DNA from 3 places in the Labrenzia sp. 5N genome. Region 3 is predicted to be linked to each of the others. Evidence: predicted binding sites of a transcription regulator. Region 3 holds the regulator's gene; each other region holds the start of a gene.
What was found. Region 3 encodes LexA, which represses DNA repair genes until DNA is damaged. Its sites were predicted from a motif close to TGTTCNNNNTGTGTTCNG; they were not measured.

Region 1: a site for LexA is predicted at 1,622-1,639, ahead of HEP89_RS02675 (PA0069 family radical SAM protein). Genes of this name have one in related genera too.
Region 2: a site for LexA is predicted at 1,343-1,360, ahead of HEP89_RS09015 (helicase-related protein). Genes of this name have one in related genera too.

Annotation. Positions count from the first base shown of each region.
Region 1 covers NZ_JAAZTM010000003.1:20,737-24,016, forward strand. The annotation lists gene HEP89_RS02665 (glycosyltransferase) at 1-320, opposite strand, end outside; gene HEP89_RS02670 (transporter substrate-binding domain-containing protein) at 689-1,531, shown strand; gene HEP89_RS02675 (PA0069 family radical SAM protein) at 1,687-2,799, shown strand; gene HEP89_RS02680 (ribonuclease HII) at 2,845-3,280, shown strand, end outside.
Region 2 covers NZ_JAAZTM010000005.1:336,852-340,131, reverse strand. The annotation lists gene pyc (pyruvate carboxylase) at 1-706, opposite strand, end outside; gene HEP89_RS09015 (helicase-related protein) at 1,506-3,280, shown strand, end outside.
Region 3 covers NZ_JAAZTM010000020.1:126,190-129,469, forward strand. The annotation lists gene HEP89_RS21120 (ComEC/Rec2 family competence protein) at 1-1,475, shown strand, start outside; gene lexA (transcriptional repressor LexA) at 1,480-2,190, opposite strand; gene HEP89_RS21130 (hypothetical protein) at 2,312-3,115, opposite strand; gene HEP89_RS21135 (acyl-CoA synthetase) at 3,208-3,280, opposite strand, start outside.

The DNA of each region.
Region 1 (3,280 bases), on a different contig from region 3:
CGGGCTGCCCGCTCGATGAAGGCCTGGGCCTCATGATGCCAGCCGCTTTCCAGAAGCGTTTCCGGCCGCAGGAACAATAGCCAGTCGCCCCGGCTCGCCATGGAGGCGCCATAGGCAAGGCGTTCGCTGCGGGAAGCATTGCCCCGGCTGATCCAAACACACCCGGCCGCGTCGGCAACCTTCTCGGTATTGTCCGACGAACCACCATCGACCACGATAACTTCGCGGATAACGCCCTCTGCAGCTGCCGGCACCAGGGCCGAAAGCGCGTGAACGAGCTCGGTTTCGGAATTTCTTGTCGCAATGATGACGCTGATCATGATCTCAAGTTTTACATGATTTTTTTCAAAGTGCGAGTGTCGGTGACGAAGCGGGAGCTGTTTTTTGTTGGGGCTCTTAACAAACTCCAATAATCGGTCACCAACCTTCGCGATATATATCGCCAGGTAATGTCTACTTTGGTTGCATGAAAAGAAAAGACCGGGCGAAAGCTGTAGCAGTACCTCTTTCACATTTGTCATAGGGCCGTGAAAAGTTGCTCCAGTGTGAAACCGATCGGTATCCATTTGACGGTTTTCAGGAAAATAGCCCCTCTCTGGCAAATGGAAGTGCCGGATTTCATGTTATCTTAAGAGTGCATACCAAAGCTGAAAGCTCTTACTTCGACCAGAACCCAAGCGATCGCGCCATGACGACACCCGATCAACAGCCAACTTCAGGCGCAGGATACCTGACGCAGACGCTCAGTCGGATTTTCACGGGGCTCGCCGGGTTTGTTCTGTCCATGGCTTTGCTGGCCGGGACAGCATCGGCCCGAGACCTCGTGGTGCTGGCAACCCCGGAAGAGCCATACAAGTTTCTTGAAGATGGGGTGTACAAGGGTATCGACGTCGAAGTTCTCGATGAAGTCATGCGCCGTCTCGGCCTTTCCTATTCGCTGGAACTGGTCGAATCCGGAACCCGCATCCAACAGGAAGCGCGCGCCGGACGGGCGGACATGCTGCTATTGTTTTCCAAGAAGCCGGACCGGATGGAGTACCTGAACTATCCGGACGAAAGCTACATCGACATCAGCTGGAGCTTCTTCATCCGCGCCGAAGATGCCGGGACAATCCGTTTCGAAGGTTACGACGACCTGAAGGGGCTGCAGATCGGTATCACGCAGGATTTCGCCTATACGCCGGAGTTCCTCAACGCCGGCCTCGACTTTCAGACGGTCGCCAGCAACAATCTCCAGATCGGCATGCTGCTGGCAAAGCGTGTGGATGCCGTTCCCATGAACACCATCAGCACGCTCTACGAGGAAAAGAAGGCCGGGAGGCTGGACCAGTTGGCGACGTTACCGCTGCCGCTGATAACGAAGCCCTACTACAACGTCTTTGCCAAAGCTTCGACCTACCCGGACATCGAAAGCCTTCCCGGACGCTACGACGAAACCATTCGCGAGATGCAGTCCGACGGGACGCTGGATGCGATCCTGATCAAATACCTTGGTCGCCGGCCAGGTCACGATGATCGTGGCGGTTCCTGAATTCCGGCCTGGTCTGCAGTCCACCATCTTTTGAAGGTCAAATCCCACAAGGTGTAAACAGCATCTTGCGTCGCGTTGGCGTCGTGATAATGTTCTTGTTATGTTCCATTTCGTAACCTGGACGTTCTCGCGTGCCCTTCAGTCCCCCCGATGAAATTTCACTACCAGCCGACGCAGCCGGCCTTGTACCCGATGTCCGCTCCGTTGCCGAGCACAGGCGGCGGGGACGCGCGGCTGCGCTCAATGCCTCCGGCCGCTTCGAGAAATTAACTCGTGAATGTTTCGACGATGGCTGGGAAACGCTTGAAGACCTGCCGCCGCTGAAAACCCAGGTGCAGGAAGAGCGTGCGCGCACAATCATCACCCGAAACGAGTCGCCGGATATTTCCTTCGACCGCTCGATCAATCCGTACCGGGGCTGCGAACATGGATGCATCTACTGTTTCGCCAGACCGAGCCACGCGTTCATGGGGCTGTCTCCAGGCCTGGATTTCGAAACCAGGCTGTTTGCCAAACCCAATGCCGCACAGTTGCTTGAACGTGAACTTTCCCGCCCCGGTTATCAGCCGCGCGTGATCGCCATCGGCACCAATACTGATCCCTACCAGCCGATGGAACGCGGCTACAAGCTTATGCGTGAGATCCTGGAAGTGCTGGACAATTGCTCCCACCCGGTTGCGATCGTAACCAAGTCAGCCCTGGTCACGCGAGATATCGACATTCTGTCGAGGCTGGCAGAACGAAATCTGGTGAAGGTTGCCTTGTCGGTCACGACGCTCGACAAGAAGCTCTGCCGGGCCATGGAGCCGCGTGCGTCTGCACCCCACAAAAGGCTTGAGGCCGTCCGGGCTCTCTCCGACGCGGGCATTCCCACGTCCGTAATGATGGCGCCTGTGATCCCAGCCCTGACAGACAGCGAAATTGAAAACGTTCTGGAAGCGGCAGCCGAGCATTGCGCGACGGAGGTCGCCTACATCCTTTTACGGCTTCCCCTGGAAGTGTCGGAACTCTTTCGGGACTGGCTGCTGCGAGAGCGTCCGGACCGTTACCGCCATGTGATGAACCTGATCCGCGCCATGCGCGGCGGCAAGGACTATGACGCCAAATGGGGCGAGCGCATGCGCGGGAGAGGTCCGTATGCCGACCAGATTGCCAAACGGTTCTCGCTGGGAGCGAAACGCCTTGGCCTCAATCTGCGTCGCCGAAAGCTCAACACCGAGGCCTTCGTCCAGCCGCAAAAAGGCGGTGTGCAATTGGACCTGTTTTGACGCAAGATCTTGAGAAACTTGCTGCCGGACGGCAGGGTGCAGTTCATGACGTTCAGCCCTTCCCTCTTTGACCTTGCCTTTCCCGATAGCCCGGACCTTGTGATCGAGCGTAAGCACGCGAAATCCTTTGACGGTCGGCTCTGCGGCGTAGACGAAGCCGGTCGCGGCCCCTGGGCCGGGCCCGTGGTCACGGCCGCGGTTATCCTGGATTACGACCGGGTACCGCTTGGCCTCAATGATTCCAAGAAACTGACCGAAGCCCGGCGCGAAGAGCTTTTCGAGCAGATTGTTGCTACAGCCCATGTCTCGCTCGCCAGCGCTTCACCGGCAACGATCGATGCTGTCAATATTCGCACCGCAACCCTTTCGGCCATGATGCGAGCCGTCAATCACCTGCCTCTGGTTCCCGACTACGTTCTTGTCGACGGCCGCGATGTGCCGCATGGGCTGCGTCAGGCCGGGCAGGCATTGATCAAGGGAG
Region 2 (3,280 bases), on a different contig from region 3:
GGCGGCGCTGGATGGAACAGTCGCGCTCGAACAGATGAACCACGTTCTCGCCGTCGCCCAGGATCTGAACTTCAACGTGGCGCGCCCGCTGGACCAGTTTCTCCAGATAGATCTCGTCCTTGCCGAATGCCGCCATGGCTTCGCGCTTGGCCGCCAGAACTTCTTTGGCCAGGGTCGCTTCGTCCGGAATGACGCGCATGCCGCGGCCACCACCGCCCCAGGAGGCCTTCAGCATGACCGGGTAGCCGATCTCGGCGGCCTGGCGCTTGATTTCGTCCATGTCGTCCGGCAGCGGATCCGTTGCCGGCATCACCGGCACACCCGCCTCGATGGCCAGATTGCGCGCGGCCACCTTGTTGCCCAGGCGGCGCATGGTTTCGGACTTCGGTCCAATGAAGGTGATGCCGGCTTGTTCGCAGGCATCCACGAATTCCGGGCTTTCGGACAGAAGGCCGTAACCGGGGTGAATGGCGTCTGCACCGGAGAGTTTGGCAACGCGGATAATCTCGTCGATGGAGAGGTACGCCTCGATCGGCCCGAGCCCCTTGCCGACCTGATACGCTTCGTCGGACTTGAACCGGTGCAATGCCAGTTTGTCCTGCTCGGCATAGATCGCAACGGTCTTCATGCCCAGCTCGTTGGCGGCACGGAACACCCGGATCGCGATTTCAGATCGGTTAGCAACGAGAATTTTTGTTATCGCCAAACGCCTTCTCCCCCTAATTTTACGCAAAACGAAAAGCCAGTTTCGGCAAGATTTCTACTTTGGTCGGAGGCGCTTGAAAAGGGGCAGAAGCTATGTCCTTTTTTTAACTTGGAAAATAATTTTGCGTCTGCGCCCGTAACTGTAGGAAAACGAACACTAATTCGATTGAACCCCAGAGCCTCCCGGACTTTTTGAAAAAGGTGCAGCGCAGCAATTTTCAGATCAGGACAGGCGCCGAAACCGCAAAAACCGGCTTGTGTGACTGCTGACCATTTCGGGACACATTCCTGTCGGCAAGACAAAATCACCCTCGGGACGGCCCAATCGCGTAGACACGGCTTCGCCGGAAACCCACTAGATCTTGTGAGAACAAATCCGCAACCTTGATGAAACAGCGATTCGTCCAAGATTCGTTCACCCTGTGTCCCCGGGTAAACGACATAGCCCCACTGTCGAGGATGCGCGTTTATAGAAAATTAATCATTGACAGAGATTCGACGCAAATCAGCTACAACCGCGCAAAACGACTCAACCTCTTGACCAGATTCAGGATTTTGTGGCTCTACCCACCTCGCAAACCACATGTCGTAGGGAACAAATCCTGAATCGTCCGGAGTCGCCGATTCGGTTTCGGTTTGTTCCAGAGTCGTTCTCCACAACATATTTCAACCGTCAAAAACCTGACCGGCTGGCCAAAAGAATAAGGACATGCCCGCCCCGGCTGTGCTAGACACGCGACACCAGATATAGGCGCCATCCGTTTGCGCCGATCCGAAGAAAGCCGATCACAAGCCTCCCCATGCCCCGTCCCCAGACCCTGCCGCTGCCGCCGTCTGCCCGGTCCCGCACTGTGACGGCCGTGCTCGGACCGACCAATACCGGCAAGACCCACCTCGCCATTGAACGCATGCTGGCCCAGCCTTCCGGGCTGATAGGGCTGCCACTGCGCCTGCTCGCACGTGAAGTCTATAACCGGGTTGCAGACCGCGCCGGTCCGGAAGCGGTGGCGCTGGTCACCGGCGAAGAAAAGATCGTCCCGAAGAACCCGCGGTTCTGGGTCTCGACTGTTGAGGCCATGCCGCTGGACCTGAAGACGGATTTCGTCGCCATCGACGAAGTGCAGCTGGCGGGCAACCTCGATCGCGGTCATGTCTTCACCGACCGCATCCTGAATGTCCGCGGTCAATCCGAAACGCTCCTGCTGGGTGCGGCGACCGCACGCCCGCTGCTGGAAAAACTGCTGCCGGGCATCAATGTGGTCACGCGGCCGCGCATGTCCGTGCTGGAATATGCGGGCTCCAAGAAGGTCTCGCGCCTGCCGGCCCGTTCAGCCATCGTCGCCTTCTCGTCAGACGAAGTTTATTCCATTGCAGAGCTCATCCGTCGCCAGCGCGGCGGGGCGGCCGTGGTGCTCGGCTCGCTGAGCCCGCGCACGCGCAATGCGCAAGTGGAACTGTTCCAGAACGGCGATGTCGATCACCTGGTCGCGACCGACGCCATCGGCATGGGGCTGAACCTCGATGTGCATCACATCGCCTTTGCGGGTAACCGCAAATATGACGGCTACCAGTACCGCCAGCTGACCGCCTCGGAGATGGGTCAGATCGCCGGACGGGCTGGCCGCCACACCAAGGATGGCACCTTTGGCGTGACCGGACGGGTCGATCCGCTGGACGACGACCTGGTCGAACAGATCGAAAGCCACCACTTTGACAGCCTGAAAGTGCTGCAATGGCGCAACAGTGCGCTGGATTTTTCGTCGGCAAACGCCTTGCGCTCAAGCCTCGACATGGTGCCGCGTGAAGAGGGTCTCGCAAGGGCACCCATTGGCGACGACATCACCGCTCTTGAACATTTATTGCGCGATCCCGCAATATCCGGCATGGCAAAGGGCGGAAATGCGGTCGAATTGTTATGGGACGTGTGTCAGGTACCCGACTATCGTAAGATCGCCCCGGCGAACCACGCAGAGTTGCTCAACACCATTTACACCCACCTGATGCAGGACAATGCGATTGCCGATGACTGGTTCTCGCGTCAATTGGCCTTCGCAGACCGCACAGATGGTGATATCGACACTCTCGCAAACCGGATTGCACATATCCGGACCTGGACCTATGTCGCCAACCGTCCCGACTGGCTGGCCGATCCGGCCCACTGGCAGGGCGAGACGCGCGACATAGAAGACAAACTATCTGACGCCCTTCACGAGCGGCTGACGCAACGGTTCGTGGATCGGCGTACAAGTGTATTGATGCGACGTTTGAGAGAGAACGCAATGCTGGAAGCGGAAATTACATCGAGCGGCGATGTGCTCGTGGAAGGTCAGCACATCGGGAATCTGCTTGGCTTCCGGTTTGCCCCTGACGCGGCAGCTGAAGGACCGGACGGCAAAACCGTGCGTGCCGCCGCCCAAAAGGCCCTGACCACCGAAATCGAATCCCGTGCGGACAAGCTCGGCAAGTCCGAGAACTCCGATTTCGTGCTGACGTCCGAAGCCGTGATCCGCTGGCGCGGGGAACCCGTGGCCAAGCTCGTCTCCGGAGAAGAGGTACTGACGCCCGTCGTGCTGCT
Region 3 (3,280 bases):
TTGCAATTTCCGGACTGCATATGGCGCTCTTTGCAGGCGGCGCCTATGGCGCGGTCTTGCTGCTCTTTTCCTTGGTGCCGGTCCTGACGCTCAGGTGGCCGGTGCACAAATGGGCCGCGCTTTCAGCCCTTGGTGCTGCAGTTGTCTATCTGCTTCTGTCCGGTAGTGCGGTTGCGACGCAACGATCGTTCCTGATGATCGCGATTGTCTTTGTCGGAATTCTGGTGGGGCGACGCGGCCTGACCCTGCGAAGCGTAGCGTTGGCTGGCCTCGTACTCTTGCTGATTGCTCCTGAGCGGTTGTTTTTTCCCGGCTTCCAGATGTCCTTCGCTGCCGTGATCTGCCTGGTCGCCGTATATGACCTGTGGCGGCAGCGAGATCGTTCTCTGTCATCTGGTGAAAGACTGTCCGGATGGGGCATGGCGACTTGTCTTTACCTCGGCAAGTGGGTTGCAGGGCTGTTCGTCACCGCATTGGTCGCAGGGCTGGCGACCGGCATAATAGGAGCTCATCACTTCAGCCGCATCGCGCCCTATGGCCTTGTCGGCAACTTGCTGGGAATGCCGGTGTTTTCACTTGTTGTGATGCCGATGGGAGTACTTGCATTCGTTCTGATGCCCTTCGGCCTTGCAGCTCTCCCTCTGGCTGTCATGTCTTTCGGAGTTTCACTTCTGTTGAGGGTTGCTTCCTTTACCGCAGTCCTTGATGCCGGCAGCGGAACTTCCGGAAGGCTCGACGGGGCTGCTGCATTGCTGTTGCTATCAGCATTATTTGCCGGATTGTTGGTGCCTGGCAGAAAGCGTGTGCTCGCCGGAGTGCCTCTCGTCGCAGGAATATTGATTGTTCTTACCAGCCGGCCTCCCGATATCCAGATTGCTGCAAGCGGCTCTCGAATAGCTGCCCGCGATGAAACGGGAACTTTGCGTTACGCAGCAAGGGGGAGATCGTTTGCAAGTGATCTATGGCTGCAGTCGGAAGGAGTGAGGAATGATGCGATCTTGTCGCGCAAGATGAAATCGCCTCAAAGAAATTGCGATGACGACGGTTGTGTCATCAGGGCCTACGTCAATTCAGAGGACGCAGAACGGCTGGATGGCAAGCGATCCTTTTTTGCAATCGCGCAGCCAAAGACATTTGAATCGTTTCAGCTGGATTGCCGATATGCCGATTTGGTCGTGACCGATCTTGTCGCTCCGGAGAGCTGCGGCGCAACCCTCGTTCTGGATCACGGTACGCGCACCGAACGTGGTGCCGTCTCCATCTGGCTATCGCCCGGTGATTTCAGCGAGGCCGCAAATGCTACGAGCGGAGCCGGTGCACCGGGCCATCCGCCAAACGAAAATCTGAAAATCGAGAAACTGAAGTTTGCCATCCCGGACCCACCGCGCCCCTGGCATCACCAGGGTACGGTAACGAGAGACAGCCTGCGTCTAGCCGAGCGCGCCTCGGTGACCGAAGCGCGCGCAGAGGAGTGACTGGTCAATACTGACGAAACAGGGCAACGAGGCGGCCCTGAACACGAACGCGGCCGGGACCGAAGATCCTGGTTTCATAAGCCGGGTTGGCTGCTTCAAGAGCGATGGAAGCGCCTTTCTTGCGCAGCCTCTTCAAGGTGGCTTCTTCATCGTCCACAAGTGCAACCACGATGTCGCCACTGTCGGCGCTGTCGGTCCGGCGGATAAGAACGGTATCACCGTCCAGAATGCCGGCCTCAATCATGGAATCACCACGAACCTCCAGCGCGTAGTGTTCCCCGCGACCAAGCAGGTCCTGCGGCACTGTGATGGAATGGCTGTGTGTTTGAATGGCCTCGATGGGCACGCCGGCTGCAATGCGGCCCATGACGGGGATTTCCGTAACACTGGACACCGGCACCGGTGCAGCTTTTTCAGGCTCCGGTTTGCCGAGTGAGCCTTCAATGACTTCAGGTGAGAAGCTGCCTCTTGGCCGTGGAGCGCCCAGGCCGGGTGCGATGGAGTCCGGAAGACGAACAACCTCCATGGCTCTGGCCCGGTTCGGCAGGCGCCGGATGAAGCCACGTTCTTCAAGCGCGGTGATCAGGCGGTGAATGCCGGACTTGGAGCGCAGGTCGAGCGCATCCTTCATTTCGTCGAAAGACGGCGGCACACCGGTTTCTTTCAGTCTTTCGTGAATGAACATGAGCAGTTCGTACTGCTTGCGCGTCAGCATGTAGGCGTCCCCTGACCGAGAAAACATCTGGTACAAATCAAGAACATGGTACCTGTTCTCATTGTGTTCTGCAAGGGTAAATGTTCTCTTACTGTTCTTGGCTTCGAACAAGTTGCCGTATTCAATCCGTCTCCGATATCGGATTTAGGTCGTCCTTCGATCCGGTCATGATCAGCAGTTCACAGGTGATCAAAGTCGGCGCGTCACCAGTGGTGAGAATGCCCCGATGCAGTGCACCTTCGAGATCAACGGCGCGGATTGGGACGCAAAGCTCTTGATCCGGTTTCGCGCCAGCGTTTTCAGTCAGGAGTATCTCGGAGATCAGACCTGTCATCGGCTGGGCATCGCGAAACGCTGCTCCGGCCAGACTGCCCAGTCCATAGACCTCGTAGGAGGGGGCTTTCAGCTCTTTTGCGAGTTCTTGGATGCTGTCCGTCAGATCGGCAAACGGAGCGAGTGTGGTGATAAGCGCATTGTAATCGGTTGTCCGTGACTGTTTGTCATCCTGCTGCACACGAAACAGCGTGAATTCGGTTTCCGGATCCAGCGATGCCACGAAGGCTGCGCCTTGCAGGCCGTACCCTTTGATGGCCCCCTGATGCGCAACCTTCAGCGTATGCGGCAGTAAGTGGCCAAGGTGCTCGACTTCTTCCTCACGCCAATAGGCGTGTACATGAGCGAACCATTCACCATCTCGTATCCCGAGAATGGCAACTGCGGACTCCAGCGTTGCGCCTTTCGAGGAGTGCGTGTCGCTGTACCAGGCTGCATGTCTGTCATCAATTGCACAGGCAGGCATTACGAAGTCGAACGCTTCGAGCGTGAGCCCGGAAAGATCGAGAACGGCGGAGCTCAGTCCTTGGTGCGTGGCGAAGCGGCCCAGCGCCTCCAGCAAGGGAGTTTGCTCTGCCAGGGAGATTTCCAATGGTTTCGCCAGACATCTGGCATGGGGGAGCCGATTGATGGCTGCTGGGCCGGGATGACGAATGTCGGACAGAGACCTGGGGGCGGGCCGTCTCATAACAGGCCTTTCTCGGTCAAATGCTCCCGCACCAGTTTCTTGGTGATCTTGCCATAGGCGCTTGTCGGC